DNA from 4 places in the Sodalis sp. RH20 genome. Region 1 is predicted to be linked to each of the others. Evidence: predicted binding sites of a transcription regulator. Region 1 holds the regulator's gene; each other region holds the start of a gene.
What was found. The regulator PurR, encoded in region 1, represses purine synthesis genes. The targets are predictions, from matches to a motif close to CANGCAAACGTTTGCNTG.

Region 1 (3,492 bases):
AAAAGGTTACGGCCGGCACCGGATGATAAAAGATCAGGCGGCGGTAGAACTGCTGGCCAACGATCAGCCGATAAAGATGAGCGAGAGCCATAAGAAACGCTACCAGACCGCCAAGCTTACCGCCATGAATAAACTCCTCTCCCAAATGGGCAAGCCTTACCGTTGGGGCGGCATGTCGCCTAATACCGGCTTTGACTGCAGCGGCCTGATTTATTATGCCTACAAGGATGTGGTACGCATCCATATGCCGCGCACCGCCAACGAAATGTACCACCTGCGCGACGCAGCGCCGGTTAAGAAAGACGAGCTGGAAAGCGGCGACCTGGTCTTTTTCCATATTTCCAATCGCGGCGCGGCGGATCACGTCGGCGTCTATCTTGGCAATGGTCGCTTTATCCAGTCGCCCCGCACCGGCAGCGATATCCGTATCAGCTATCTGAGTGAGGATTATTGGCAGGATCATTACGTGGGCGCCCGCCGGGTGGTCACGCCGAAAAATATCCGCTGAAGGCGCGCCGGAAAAAAAAGAGGAGCCAAGGCTCCTCTTTTTTATATCTGAACCGAGAGGGTGTCAGTTCATGACGGCGGTAAAGCTGAAGACAATAATCACCAGCAGCGAGAACACCGTGGTCAGTAACGACATTTTTAAATCGCTGTCCATTCTATCTCCTTAACGTAAACCAGGGCGCCGGCCTTATCCACCGGCCCGCAGAGCAGTTATCGTCAGTTTGCCATAACAGCGATGAAAAAGCTTGCTCCCAACCTGTAGCCGCCACATTTAACACTTTCACTTTGGCGCGGGATGAACGAAAATTAACGGTTAATTCCACAGCGTCGGAAAGTGCTTGCGCCTTCGACAGACATTATTCCAGCCAGGGCGTACGGGAGTATCAAAGGCATGGCAACCATTAAAGATGTGGCAAAACGCGCTAATGTATCGACAACCACCGTTTCGCATGTGATCAATAAAACCCGTTTTGTTGCGCAAGACACTCAAATTGCCGTGCTGGACGCCATTAAACAACTGCATTATTCACCCAGCGCCGTGGCGCGCAGCCTGAAGGTCAATCGCACCAAGTCCATCGGCCTGCTCGCCAGCACCAGCGAGGCGCCCTATTTCGCCGAAATTATCGAGGCGATTGAGCACCATTGCTTTGCTCGCGGTTATACCCTGATATTGTGCAATTCGCACAATGATCTCGAAAAACAGCGCGCCTATCTGGCGATGCTGGCGCAAAAGCGCGTCGACGGCCTGCTGGTGATGTGCGCCGAGTATCCCGAAACGCTGCTGGATATGCTTGAGGAATATCAGCATATCCCCATGGTGGTCATGGATTGGGGTGAGGCCCGCCGTGATTTTACCGACACCATTATCGATAACGCCTTTGCCGGCGGTTATATGGCGACGCAATATTTGCTTAAACGCGGCCATCGCGCCATCGGCGCCATTCCCGGACAGCTGGCGCGCAACACCGGCGGCGGCCGCCACCGCGGCTATCTGCATGCCATGGCGGAGGCCGGCATCCCGTTAAACGACCGCTGGATTGTGCAAGGCAATTTCGAGCCTGAATCCGGCTACCTGGCGATGAAACAAATCCTGGCGCAAACGCCGCGTCCCACCGCGGTCTTCTGCGGCGGCGACATTATGGCCATGGGCGCACTGTGCGCCATTAATGAAATGGGCCTGAGCGTACCTGAGGATATTTCTATCATCGGCTACGACAACGTGCGCAATTCGTGCTTTTTCAGCCCGGCGCTGACCACCATCCATCAGCCTAAAGAGGATTTGGGCGAGGCGGCGCTTACCATGCTGCTCGATAGGATTACCAGCAAACGCGAGAACGCCAAAACCATCGAAGTCCATCCGTCGCTGATTGAACGCCGTTCGGTCGCAGACGGTCCCTTCCCCGCTTAAGGCCACGCGCCAGGCCCGGGCAACCGGCTGGCGCCTCCAGGGTCTGTTGCTATGTAAAGCGCCGTCCGCCTCGGACACAAGATTTTTCATATAATGATCTCTGTGCAAAGAGTTATTGTTTCAGCGAGAAATCATTAAGTTATAATGGGAAATACATTAGCGCGTTAGCTATTGTCTAAATTAAAATGCAGGCTTATACTCAATATCGTTAACAATTATAACGAGTTGTCTAATAAATTTGTATAAAAGTATGTCGTGTTTTCCAACATGACATCACCCTTTTATAAAGCGCCCGGCTAAGTCGCAGTCTAAGGTTTACTTTATATTCCTCTGTTGATGGTGATACTTCAGACACCACGGATAACCGTGGATTCTTATAAAGCCCGCAGGCATGGTGAGTGCTTTTCCTGACGGGGCACTGCAGAAGAAAGGTGATGGAGAAGCTATGAGTTCCTCGTGCGTTGAAGACCTGAGCTTTCATGATAATGATTGGTACCGTATCGTCCATGAATTGCTCTCTGAAGCCGGTATTGAACTCAATGGTTCAAGACCATTTGATATCCGAATCAAGAATCCGGGATTTTTTAAGCGCGTATTGCAGGATGGATCTTTGGGATTGGGCGAGAGTTACATGGATGGCTGGTGGGAGTGTGAGCGGCTGGACATTTTTTTCCAGCGTGTTCTCAGGGCGGGTCTGGAGAATAAACTTCCGCATCATTTAAAAGATACCTTACGCATTGCCGCCGCCCGGCTGATGAACCTCCAGTCGCGCAAGCGGGCCTGGATCGTGGGCAAAGAACATTACGATTTGGGTAACGATCTGTTTGAAAAGATGCTCGATCCCTATATGCAATATTCCTGCGGCTACTGGAAACAGGCGACCACCCTCGAGGAAGCCCAGCAGGATAAGCTGAAGATGATTTGCGAAAAACTGCAGCTGCGACCCGGCCTGACGCTGCTGGACGTGGGCTGCGGCTGGGGCGGGCTTGCCGCCTACGCGGCCAGGAATTATGGCGTATCGGTACAGGGCGTCACTATCTCTGCCGAGCAGCAAAAGCTGGCGCAAACGCGCTGCGAGGGACTGGATGTCACCATTTTGCTGCAGGACTATCGCGATCTGGATATGCAATTTGACCGTATTGTTTCAGTCGGCATGTTCGAACACGTAGGCCCCAAGAATTACGCCACCTATTTCGACGTTATCGATCGCAACCTGAAACGCGACGGTCTGTTCCTGCTGCATACCATCGGCTCGAATATCACCGATATGAATGTCGACCCGTGGATTAATAAGTATATTTTCCCCAACGGCTGCCTGCCGTCGGTACAGCAAATTGCCCATGCCAGCGAAAAGCATTTTGTTATGGAAGACTGGCATAACTTCGGCTCTGATTACGACAAAACGCTCATGGCCTGGTATGAACGTTTTGTCGCCGCCTGGCCGGCGCTGTCCAACAAATACTCCGACCGTTTTTACCGTATGTTCAGTTATTACCTGAATGCCTGCGCGGGGGCATTCCGCGCGCGCAATATCCATTTATGGCAGGTATTATTCAGCCCGGAAGGCGTGGATGGCG
Region 2 (3,492 bases), 1.4 Mb from region 1:
CAGGGTATTATAAATCTTCAGCATCGACATTCATTCCATGGTGTTAACGGGTACGTGTGTATAGCGACAAGTTGAGACAGGGTATTTTCCAACAGCGTATTGAACCCTGAAGGCGTCGGTAATGCAAGGACGGGGCCCTGGTTTTCAAACGGCGGGTTATCCCCGGCCAACAGCACGGCCTGGCTTGCCAGAATAACAGAAATGGTCATCCGCTGCGGTGAATGCTGACTCCATGGCAGACTTATGTTATAAATCCAGTCTGCTTGATCACTTCGTGTGAGCAACTCTTTTACCGACTCGTAGGACAACTATTTATGGTCACTCTTCATACCAATCACGGCGATATCGTTATTAAGACCTTCGCCGACAAAGCGCCGTTAACCGTTGAGAACTTCCTGACCTATTGCCGTGACGGCTTTTATGATAATACCATTTTCCATCGCGTTATTAATGGTTTCATGATCCAGGGCGGCGGTTTTGAACCCGGCATGACGCAGAAAAAAACCCGCGCCACCGTGAAAAACGAAGCCAACAATGGCCTGAAGAACAATCGCGGCACCCTGGCCATGGCCCGCACCAACGATCCGCATTCCGCCACCGCGCAATTCTTTATTAACCTGGTGGATAACGACTTCCTGAACTTCCGTTCCGAACGCCCGGACGGTTGGGGATATTGCGTTTTCGCCGAAGTAACCGACGGTATGGATGTCGTCGATAAGATTAAAAACGTGGCGACCGGCAACAGCGGCCCGCATCAGGATGTACCGAAAGAAGATGTGATCATAACCGGCGTGACCGTAGACGAATAAATCGTTGCCATGGCAACCCTGTTTGTTGCGGATATTCATCTTAGCGTCCAGGAACCGGCGATTACCGCCGGTTTTCTGCATTTTTTGCAACGGCAGGCCGTCCACGCCGACGCGCTCTATATCCTGGGCGATTTGTTCGAAGCCTGGATTGGCGATGACGACCCTTCCCCGCTGCACGGTGAGATAGCCGCGGCGCTGAATGCGCTGGCGCTTCGGGGAATACCCTGTTTTTTTATTCACGGCAACCGGGATTTCCTGCTGGGCCGGGATTTTGCCGCCGCCAGCGGCATGACGCTGCTGCCGGAAGAACAACTGCTTACCCTGTACGGCCGGTCGGTGCTGGTCCTGCACGGCGATACGCTGTGTACCGATGATCAGGCTTATCAACGCTACCGCCGGCGGATCAATCAACGTTGGCTGCAGCGCCTGTTCCTGGCGCTGCCGCTGAGATGGCGCCTGCGCATTGCCGGACGGATGCGGGCCAGCAGCCAGCGCGCCAATATGACGAAATCCCAGACGATTATGGACGTCAGCCAAGAGGCGGTTACCGCCGCGCTTGCGCGACATGGGACCGATTGGATGATCCATGGCCATACCCACCGGCCGGCGATCCATGCCGTGCAGACCGCGGCGGGCATCGCCCATCGTGCGGTACTGGGCGCCTGGCATCTTCAGGGGTCGATGATCCGGGTCACCGGGACCAGCGTCGAGCTGATTGAGTTCCCCTTCGATTAAGCGGCGCAATTTATAGCGCCGGCGGCCACGCAACCGTTTTCCTCTCCAGGCGCACATGATATGCTCTACGCCCTCTTCTTTCTGATAGCCTGCGCGGACGCATTGCGGCGCAGGCTGTGGGAGAGCGGTCGGCAACATTTACAGGAGCACCACGCGCATGCAATCCAATCTTGCCCCGGCAAAAATCGCCATCGTCATGGGGTCCAAAAGCGACTGGGCCACGATGCAATTCGCCGCTGACATTCTCGCCACGCTGCAGCTTGCCTGTCATGTGGAGATCGTCTCGGCGCATCGCACCCCCGACAAGCTCTTCCGCTTTGCTGAACAGGCATCCGCCGCCGGGTTTGAAGTGATTATCGCCGGCGCGGGCGGTGCCGCCCATCTGCCCGGCATGCTGGCGGCAAAAACGCTGGTGCCGGTACTTGGCGTGCCGGTGCAGAGCGCGGCATTAAGCGGCGTCGACAGCCTCTATTCCATTGTCCAGATGCCGCGCGGCGTGCCGGTGGGTACCCTGGCGATCGGCAAGGCCGGCGCGGCCAACGCCGCACTGCTGGCGGCGCAGATCCTGGCGTTGCACGATCGGGAATTATCCGCCCGGCTGGCGGCCTGGCGTGTGGCGCAGACTGACGAGGTGCTGGCGCATCCCGATCCGCGGGAGGAAGCATGAAACCGGTTTGTATCCTGGGCAACGGCCAGCTTGGGCGCATGCTGCGCCAGGCCGGCGAGCCGCTGGGCATTGCGGTCTTCCCGGTGGGGCTTGACGCCGATCCCGGCTCGGTGCCGGTGGCGCAAAGCGTGATTACCGCTGAGATCGAGCGCTGGCCGCAGACCCCCCTTACCCGCGAGCTGGCCCAGCATAATGCCTTTGTTAACCGTGATATTTTTCCGCGGCTTGCCGACCGGCTGACGCAAAAACAGCTGCTGGACAGCCTGAGGCTTGCCACCGCGCCCTGGGAAGAACTGACCGCGGCGGCGCAATGGCCGCAGGTGTTTGCCTCCTTTGGCGACCTGGCCATCGTCAAGCGGCGCGTGGGCGGCTATGACGGGCGCGGCCAATGGCGTCTCGTACCCGGCGAAGAGGCGGCGCTGCCCCAGGAGTGCTACGGCAGTTGTATCGTTGAGCGCGGTATCGCCTTTTCCGGCGAAGTTTCGCTGATCGGCGCCCGCGGGCATAACGGCGACAGGGTGTTTTATCCGCTGACGCATAACCTGCATCAGGAGGGCATCCTGCGCACCAGCGTGGTTTTTGCCCGACCGGACGACAGATTGCAGCGCCGGGCCGAGAGCATGCTCTCGGCAATAATGCATGAACTAAAATATGTCGGCGTGATGGCGATGGAATGTTTTATCGACGGCGATGATCTGTTGATTAACGAGCTGGCGCCACGGGTGCACAACAGTGGGCACTGGACGCAAAACGGCGCGTCCATCAGCCAGTTCGAGCTGCACCTGCGCGCCATCCTCGGCCTGCCGATGCCTAAACCCGCCGTCACGGCACCGTCGGTGATGGTTAATCTTATCGGCACCGACTGCAACACCGAATGGCTGGCCGAACCGCTGGTCCATCTGCATTGGTATGAAAAAGAGGTGAGGCCGGGACGTAAGGTCGGCCACCTGAATCTTAACCATAGCGATCCCGCCGCGCTGAGCCTGGCGTTGGAACATCTCGCTCCAATGCTACCAGTGGAGTATTACAGCGGGCTGGAATGGGCGCGGCAAAAACTGGCCGAATTGGGCTGAAAGATCGCGGAGAGACTCACTTAAAAAGGCCCCGGCGGGGGCGGTGAAGTTCATGCCAGGCCGGTGGGGTTTCCGCCGGCCATGCATCGAGCGCCCCCTGTATTGCCCGGCGCAGGCAATACAGGGAGACACCTAAGCCTTGCACATGAAATAGTTGCCCAGGCGGCATGCATCACACCGCCGGCAAAATTGTCCCCCAAATAACATC
Region 3 (3,492 bases), 1.4 Mb from region 1:
CAACCAGGCCCTGCCCAGCCAGCCGCCGGAAGGCGCGGGGGCGGCGGTAGAGCAGGCCAGCCAGGCGCCGGATGCGGACGACTCCGACACGCCGGACGCCCCGCAGCCAGCGTCGCCGCCGGTGAAGGCAGCGCCCAAGGCCCCGCCGCGCGAGACGGTAAAGGCCGCACCGGCCAAACCCACCGCCGCCGCCCGCCAGGAGCCGGTCAAACCCACCGCGCGACCTGAGCAAGCCAAACCCGTCGCCGCGCCCGCGCCGCGCATGGAACCGGCCAAGCCGGCCGCGAAACCCGAGGCCCGCACGGAAATCGCCGAGGCCAAACCCGTTGCGCCGCGCACGGACGCGGCCCCTGAAGCCAAACCGGTCGCCGCGCCTAAGCCGGTGGAAAAGGAAACCCCGGAACAGGCGCCACAGGGACAAGCCTGGGTAGTGCAGCTCGGGGCGCTGAAAAACGCGACCAAGGTAACGGAAATTGTCGGCAAGCTGCGCTTGTCCGGTTACCGGGTCTATACCGTGCCGTCGACGCCGGTGGCGGGGCAGATTACACGCATTTTCGTCGGGCCGGACGCATCGAAGCAAAAGCTGCAAAGCTCGCTGCCTGAAATGAACCAGCTCAGCGGCCTGAGCGGCCAGCTGCGGGCTTACCAGCCCCGGTAATAGATATGCGGCAGGCCCGCTCGCACCGTCCTTGCACAGGGCGCGTTAAAGGGAGAGCGTGCCAATGGGGTCGAATCGGGCGTGGTGTTCCCGCCCGACCGAGCGCCCCATGGCGCGGCAGGCCCGCTAGCACCGTCCTTGCACAAGGCGTGTTAAAGGAAGAGCGTGCCAATGGGGTCGAATCGGGCGTGGTGTTCCCGCCCGACCGAGCGCCCCATGGCGCGGTAGGCCCGCTAGCACCGTCCTTGCACAAGGCGTGTTAAAGGAAGAGCGTGCCAATGGGGTCGAATCGGGCGTGGTGTTCCCGCCCGACCGAGCGCCCCATGGCGCGGCAGGCCCGCTAGCACCGTCCTTGCACAGGGCGTGTTAAAGGGAGAGCGTGCCAATGGGGTCGAATCGGGCGTGGTGTTCCCGCCCGACCGAGCGCCCCATGGCGCGGTAGGCCCGCTAGCACCGTCCTTGCACAAGGCGTGTTAAAGGGAGAGCGTGCCGTCGCCGGCCTATCTTCCTGCGGCGATTGGCTTTTTTTAATCGCCGTTATTTATTTAACTTTGGGCAGGAATTCCGCTGCGCAAACGTTTTCGTTTTCTGATAGAATTCGCCGCGAACCAGCTTCGGGGCGGATGACCAAGGGATGCATGCATGATCTGGGTTGATTACGTCATTATTGGCATCATCGTATTTTCTGCTCTGATAAGTCTGATTCGCGGGTTTATACGTGAAGCATTATCATTAGTGACATGGGCATGTGCGTTTTTTGTGGCCAGCCACTATTATGTTTATCTTGCTATCTATTTTACCCGCTTTGAAGATCAGCTGGTTCGTAACGGTATCGCGATTGCCTTGCTGTTCGTGGCTACCCTGATCGTCGGGGCAATCGTCAACTACGTGATTGGCTCTCTGGTGGAGCGGACCGGTTTATCCGGCACCGACCGCGTGTTGGGCGTCTGTTTCGGCGCACTCAGGGGCATACTGGTCGTATCGGCCATGCTATTCTTCCTGGATACCTTCACCGGCTTCTCCCAGAGCGCGGACTGGCAGCAGTCCCAGCTTATACCGCAATTCAGCGGTATTATCAGATGGTTCTTCGACTATCTGCAAAGCACGTCGAGTTTCTTACCCAAGCATCTCACGCTTCGGTAACGCTGATGAGGAAATGACATTATGTGCGGTATTGTCGGTATCGCCGGATTTATGCCGGTCAACCAGTCGATTTATGACGCGTTAACGGTGCTCCAGCACCGTGGGCAGGATGCCGCAGGCATCGTCACCATTGATGCATTGGATTGCTTTCGCCTGCGCAAAGCCAATGGCCTGGTGAAGGATGTATTTGAAGCACGCCACATGCAGCGTTTGCAGGGGACCATGGGCATCGGCCATGTACGTTACCCCACCGCCGGCAGTTCCAGCGCCTCCGAGGCGCAACCCTTCTATGTCAATTCCCCGTTCGGCATCACCCTGGCGCATAACGGCAACCTGACCAACGCCCACGAATTACGCAAAAAATTATTCGAAAAAGGACGCCGGCATATCAATACCACGTCCGATTCGGAAATCTTGCTGAATATCCTGGCCAGCGAACTGGACCGCTTCCCGGACTACCCGCTGGAAGCCGATGATATCTTCGCGGCGGTTGCGGCCACCCACCAGCAGATCCGCGGCGCCTATGCCGTGGTCGGCATGATTATCGGCCATGGCCTGATTGCGTTTCGCGATCCGAACGGCATCCGCCCCCTGGTTATCGGCAAGCGCACCCTCGCCGACGGACGCAACGAATACATGGTGGCTTCCGAAAGCGTGGCGCTTGATACGCTGGACTTTGAGTTCCTGCGCGACGTGGCGCCGGGCGAGGCGGTGTATATCACTGAAGCGGGCCAACTGTTCACCCGCCAGTGCGCCGAAAACCCCCAAAGCCATCCGTGCCTGTTCGAATATGTCTATTTTGCCCGCCCGGATTCCTTTATCGATAAAATTTCGGTCTACAGCGCCCGCGTGCGCATGGGGCAAAAACTGGGCGAAAAAATCGCCCGTGAATGGGAAGACCTGGATATCGACGTGGTGATCCCCATCCCGGAAACATCCTGCGATATCGCGCTCGAAATCGCCCGCATCCTCAACCTGCCTTACCGCCAGGGTTTTGTAAAAAACCGCTACGTGGGCCGTACCTTTATCATGCCCGGCCAGCAGGTGCGCCGCCAATCGGTACGCCGCAAACTCAACGCCAACCGCGCCGAGTTCCGCGATAAAAACGTACTGCTGGTGGACGACTCCATCGTGCGCGGCACCACGTCCGAACAGATCGTGGAAATGGCGCGCGAAGCCGGGGCGCGTAATGTCTACCTGGCCTCCGCGGCGCCGGAAATCCGTTTCCCCAATGTCTACGGCATTGATATGCCAAGCGCCACCGAACTGATTGCCCACGGCCGCGAAGTGGACGAAATCCGCGCGCTGATTGGCGCGGACGCGCTGATCTTCCAGGACCTCGGCGACCTCGAGGCGGCGGTGCGGGAAGATAACCCGGATGTGGTACAATTTGAATCCTCGGTATTTAACGGTATTTACGTCACCAAGGATGTCGACCAGCGTTATCTCGACTATCTTGAATCGTTACGCAACGACGACGTCAAAGCCGTCCAGCGCCAAAACGAAGTCGAAAACCTGGAGATGTATAACGAAGGGTGAGGGGCGCAACCCGCACCGATCCCCCGGCGGTTAACCGGTAGACGATATATGCACCCGGGCGGTAACACGCGCCGGGTGTTTTTATTATGGGCGGCGCCGATCCATCCGGCGTCCGCGACAGGGAGAACTGACATGAAACGACTGATCGTCGG
Region 4 (3,492 bases), 1.8 Mb from region 1:
GCTTCGGCGGAGGCGATCTCCTGCGGCCGGTTGCCGGCCAGGTACTGTTGCAGCTTATCCCTGGCCGCCTGCAGGTTGGCCTTGGCCTGGTTGCTGGCGGTCAGCGCGTCCTCCAACTGGTCGGCGGAAATGGCCCGTTTGGCCCAGGCGCCCTGCTGGCGATGGTAAAAACTGTCGGCATAATTGAAGGCGGCCTGCAACTGCGCCATCTGCGAGCGCACTTGGGCGATTTCTTCGTTGCGATACCCGGAGCGGGATAAATCCAGTTTGGCCCTGGCGCTGTCCACATTGGCCTGGGCCTGCGCGAGGGCGTTGCGATACGGCGCATCGTCCAGTTTCGCCAGCACCTGGCCGGGATGCACCACATCGCCTTCATCCACCGCCAACTGAGCCAGACGGCCGCCGACGCGGAAACCAAGGTTAACGGTGCGGATATCCACATTGCCGTAAAGGGTCAACGGCCGGTTTTGCTGGCGGTGGTAGTACATGACGCCATAGATCGCCGCGCCCAGCAGCGCGATAACGATGACGGCCGCGGTGATACTTTTTTTATTCATGATTTTTTGCCTGTGTGGCCGGCCTGTTCGGCCCGCAATCCATGAAGGAACCAATCGATATGCTGTGTCAGCACCTGGTTGATCTGGGTAACCTGCGCCGGGCCCAGGTCGCTCCATCCGGTGCGCAGCAGGATGGTTTCCCGCGCCAGCCGGAACGCCAGCACTTCGCCCAGCAGGGCATGCGTGTGGACGATGGTGGCGACCGACAGCGGATCGCAGCCGGTAAAACCCGCCACCAGCCGGGTGATGCGCTGATGCATCGGCGCAATCGCCTGCTGGTGGATAATGGCGTAGGCCCCAGTGGGGGAGAGCTGCTCCCGCGAGATGATTTTACTCAGATTCAGCGTTTCGCTGCGGGCCAGCAGCCCGGTCATGGTCAGCAGGGACTCATGCAGATAACGCCGGCACTGCCCGGCATCCACCTCCGGCTGCGCCAGCAGCGCATCAATTTGTTGCGCCTGTGAATGCAGGGACTGGGCGATAAAATCCGCAATCCATTGCGCGACCGCCAGGTACAGCCCTTCCTTGGAGCCGAAATAATAAAAAATCGCCGCGATATTTTGCCCGGACAACTGGGCGATTTCGCGCGTGGTGGCGGTTTGCGGGCCTTTTTCGCCAAATAAGGTAATGCCGGCGGCGATCAGCTGGGCTTTCGCCTGTTCGCCGCGCGCGGTGGGGGCCGGAGAAGGGGGCATGGTGGCTCCAATAAAATAAGTCAAACGTTTGATTAACTTTAACCCCCGCCCGGTTCGCTGTAAAGGACCGCCGTGATTTATTTAGGCGGCTGGCCGCGTCAAGGATGACGTTTCCTGACCGGGGAAACAAACAGACACGGCGATGCCAACATATTCACCGGTCTTTACAGTACTTTAGGTAATTAGTTAATGATTGATAAAATATTACTTGATCTGCAGCGCCAAGATGTCTATTATTTACTTATCGAACGTTAACAAATTAACGTCCAGTCCATTAATGCTTCATACCATGAGAACAGACATTATGAAAAACCTGACACTTGCCATCGCAGCCATCGTATTCAGCACCGTTTCCGCCGGCGCCTTCGCCGCCCAGGAAGTCACCAGCCGTCCCGCCGGCGAACATTCCATCGGCGTGGTATCGTCATCCACCACCAGTAACCTGTCCGATCTGGAATCCCAGCTGGCCGCCAAGGCCGATGCCGCCAACGCCACCTCGTATCGTATTATCGGTGCCGGCGGTAATGACACCCTGCGCGGCAGCGCCGAGCTGTATAAATAAGCTTAACGTAAAAAAACAGCATAAAAAAAGCGGCCGCAGGGCCGCTTTTTTTTGCGTTTGATAAACCTTAGAACTGATAGGTCAAGCCCAGGCCGACCTGGTCATCGTCGGCGATGCCCAGCTTATTGTCTTCGCTGAGACGGTTGATTTTATAATCAACATACGCATTGATATTCTTGTTGAAGAAATAGGTCAGGGACGCGTCATAGTATTTCACCAGATCAACATCGCCGATGCCTTCAACATCGCTGGCCTTGGACTGGAAGTAACCGAACATTGGTTTCAGGCCAAAATCGAACAGATAAGAAGCGATGGCTTCGAAGTTCTTGGTTTTATTGGCGTAGCCGCCGGTGATCGGGGTGTAGTTATGCGTTTCGCCGTACAACGCGGCGGCATAGACGCCGGAATTGTCATATTTCAAGCCGCCCGCCCAGACGTCGGCTTTGTCGCCGTTACCGAGAGCCAGGCTGTTTTGCGGCTGGGTACGGTTGGACGAGGCATAGGTGCCGAGTACCGACAGGCCGAAATCAAAGGTATAAGACGCCGATGCGCCGTAACCGTCGCCGTTGGATTTGTTGGCGGCACGGGCGTTACCGGAATTTTCGTCGTTGGCGCCCTGGTATTGCAAGCCAAATTTCAGACCGTCGACCAGGCCGAAGAAGTTGTTGTTGCGATAAGTGGCCACGCCGGTGGTACGGCCGCCCATAAACACGTCGGCGGCGCTGTAGGTCAGGTCATCGAAGATTGGCGCGGTATCGGTTATCGCCGCGACATCATAAGCGATGCCCCAGTTGCGGCCGTAGTCGATTGAGCCGTAGTCTTTCAGTTTCAAGCCGGCAAAGCCCAAACGGGTTTTGGTGCCGGTCAGCGCGTCGGTGCCGCCTTCAGTATGGTTGGCCTGAACATTGTATTCCCATTGGCCGTAACCGGTCAGGGTGTCGTTAATCTGGGTCTGGCCTTTGAAGCCAAAACGCATGTAACTTTGGTCGCCGTCAATGGTCTTATTGTCACTAAAATAGTGGCGGGCGCGCACGCTGCCGTACAGATCCAGCTTGTTGCCGTCTTTGTTATAAATTTCCGCGGCGTGCAGAGCTGGGGCAATCAATGTCGCTAAAACGGCCAATGCTATCTTCTTCATTCCTGTTTTTCCTTACCAAATACTCTCGAGTTTATAAAAAGGACTCAACCTTTTGATGGCTGATGTCCTGAGCTAACCAGCATTTATAATTTAAAAATAAAAGCTCAGAGAACGCGCAATGCTAATTTAAATATCACCCTGTGGACCGATTTCGCAGGATAGTAGCAGCAAAATCGTCACGAAGATTGTGAACTTTTCATTAAAGTAGGAATCTACCTATCATAGAGCGCTATGCCGCGCGGTACGCTACCTTAACTTGTCATACAGATTTAAAAGTTGAGAGCCATCACAAAACCCTTTTTTTATTTAAGGGTTTAAACCAATGGCCGTATCAAGCTACCTTCCGGCCGGTGATGAGCGCTGCTTAAGTCAAATCCGCGGTCAAAAAGAGCCTGGCCAGCATCAGTACTGCTCGTCTCTGATGCCCCGCGTGGCAGCCAGCCAGATCGAAATTGGTATAATACATTTTACCCGGGCCAGCACCGCGCGCGGCAAGAAGTCATTGTCCGTGCCGTTATTGCCTTACTGTAAATAACAATT

Region 2: purE (5-(carboxyamino)imidazole ribonucleotide mutase) is a predicted target of PurR. The motif match lies at 1,571-1,588, and genes of this name have one in related genera.
Region 3: cvpA (colicin V production protein) is a predicted target of PurR. The motif match lies at 1,227-1,244, and genes of this name have one in related genera.
Region 4: cecR (transcriptional regulator CecR) is a predicted target of PurR. The motif match lies at 1,270-1,287, and genes of this name have one in related genera.

What each region holds. Positions count from the first base shown of each region.
Region 1 is NZ_CP178733.1:1,927,953-1,931,444, reverse strand. It holds gene ACL2XM_RS08980 (NlpC/P60 family protein) at 1-508, shown strand, start outside; gene ACL2XM_RS08975 (YnhF family membrane protein) at 572-661, opposite strand; gene purR (HTH-type transcriptional repressor PurR) at 899-1,915, shown strand; gene cfa (cyclopropane fatty acyl phospholipid synthase) at 2,361-3,492, shown strand, end outside.
Region 2 is NZ_CP178733.1:3,300,383-3,303,874, forward strand. It holds gene cysS (cysteine--tRNA ligase) at 1-24, opposite strand, end outside; gene ppiB (peptidylprolyl isomerase B) at 315-809, shown strand; gene ACL2XM_RS15285 (UDP-2,3-diacylglucosamine diphosphatase) at 819-1,544, shown strand; gene purE (5-(carboxyamino)imidazole ribonucleotide mutase) at 1,702-2,211, shown strand; gene purK (5-(carboxyamino)imidazole ribonucleotide synthase) at 2,208-3,284, shown strand.
Region 3 is NZ_CP178733.1:536,183-539,674, forward strand. It holds gene dedD (cell division protein DedD) at 1-658, shown strand, start outside; gene cvpA (colicin V production protein) at 1,301-1,801, shown strand; gene purF (amidophosphoribosyltransferase) at 1,823-3,340, shown strand; gene ACL2XM_RS02585 (UbiX family flavin prenyltransferase) at 3,473-3,492, shown strand, end outside.
Region 4 is NZ_CP178733.1:169,012-172,503, forward strand. It holds gene hlyD (secretion protein HlyD) at 1-557, opposite strand, end outside; gene cecR (transcriptional regulator CecR) at 554-1,252, opposite strand; gene bhsA (multiple stress resistance protein BhsA) at 1,557-1,814, shown strand; gene ACL2XM_RS00770 (porin) at 1,882-2,952, opposite strand.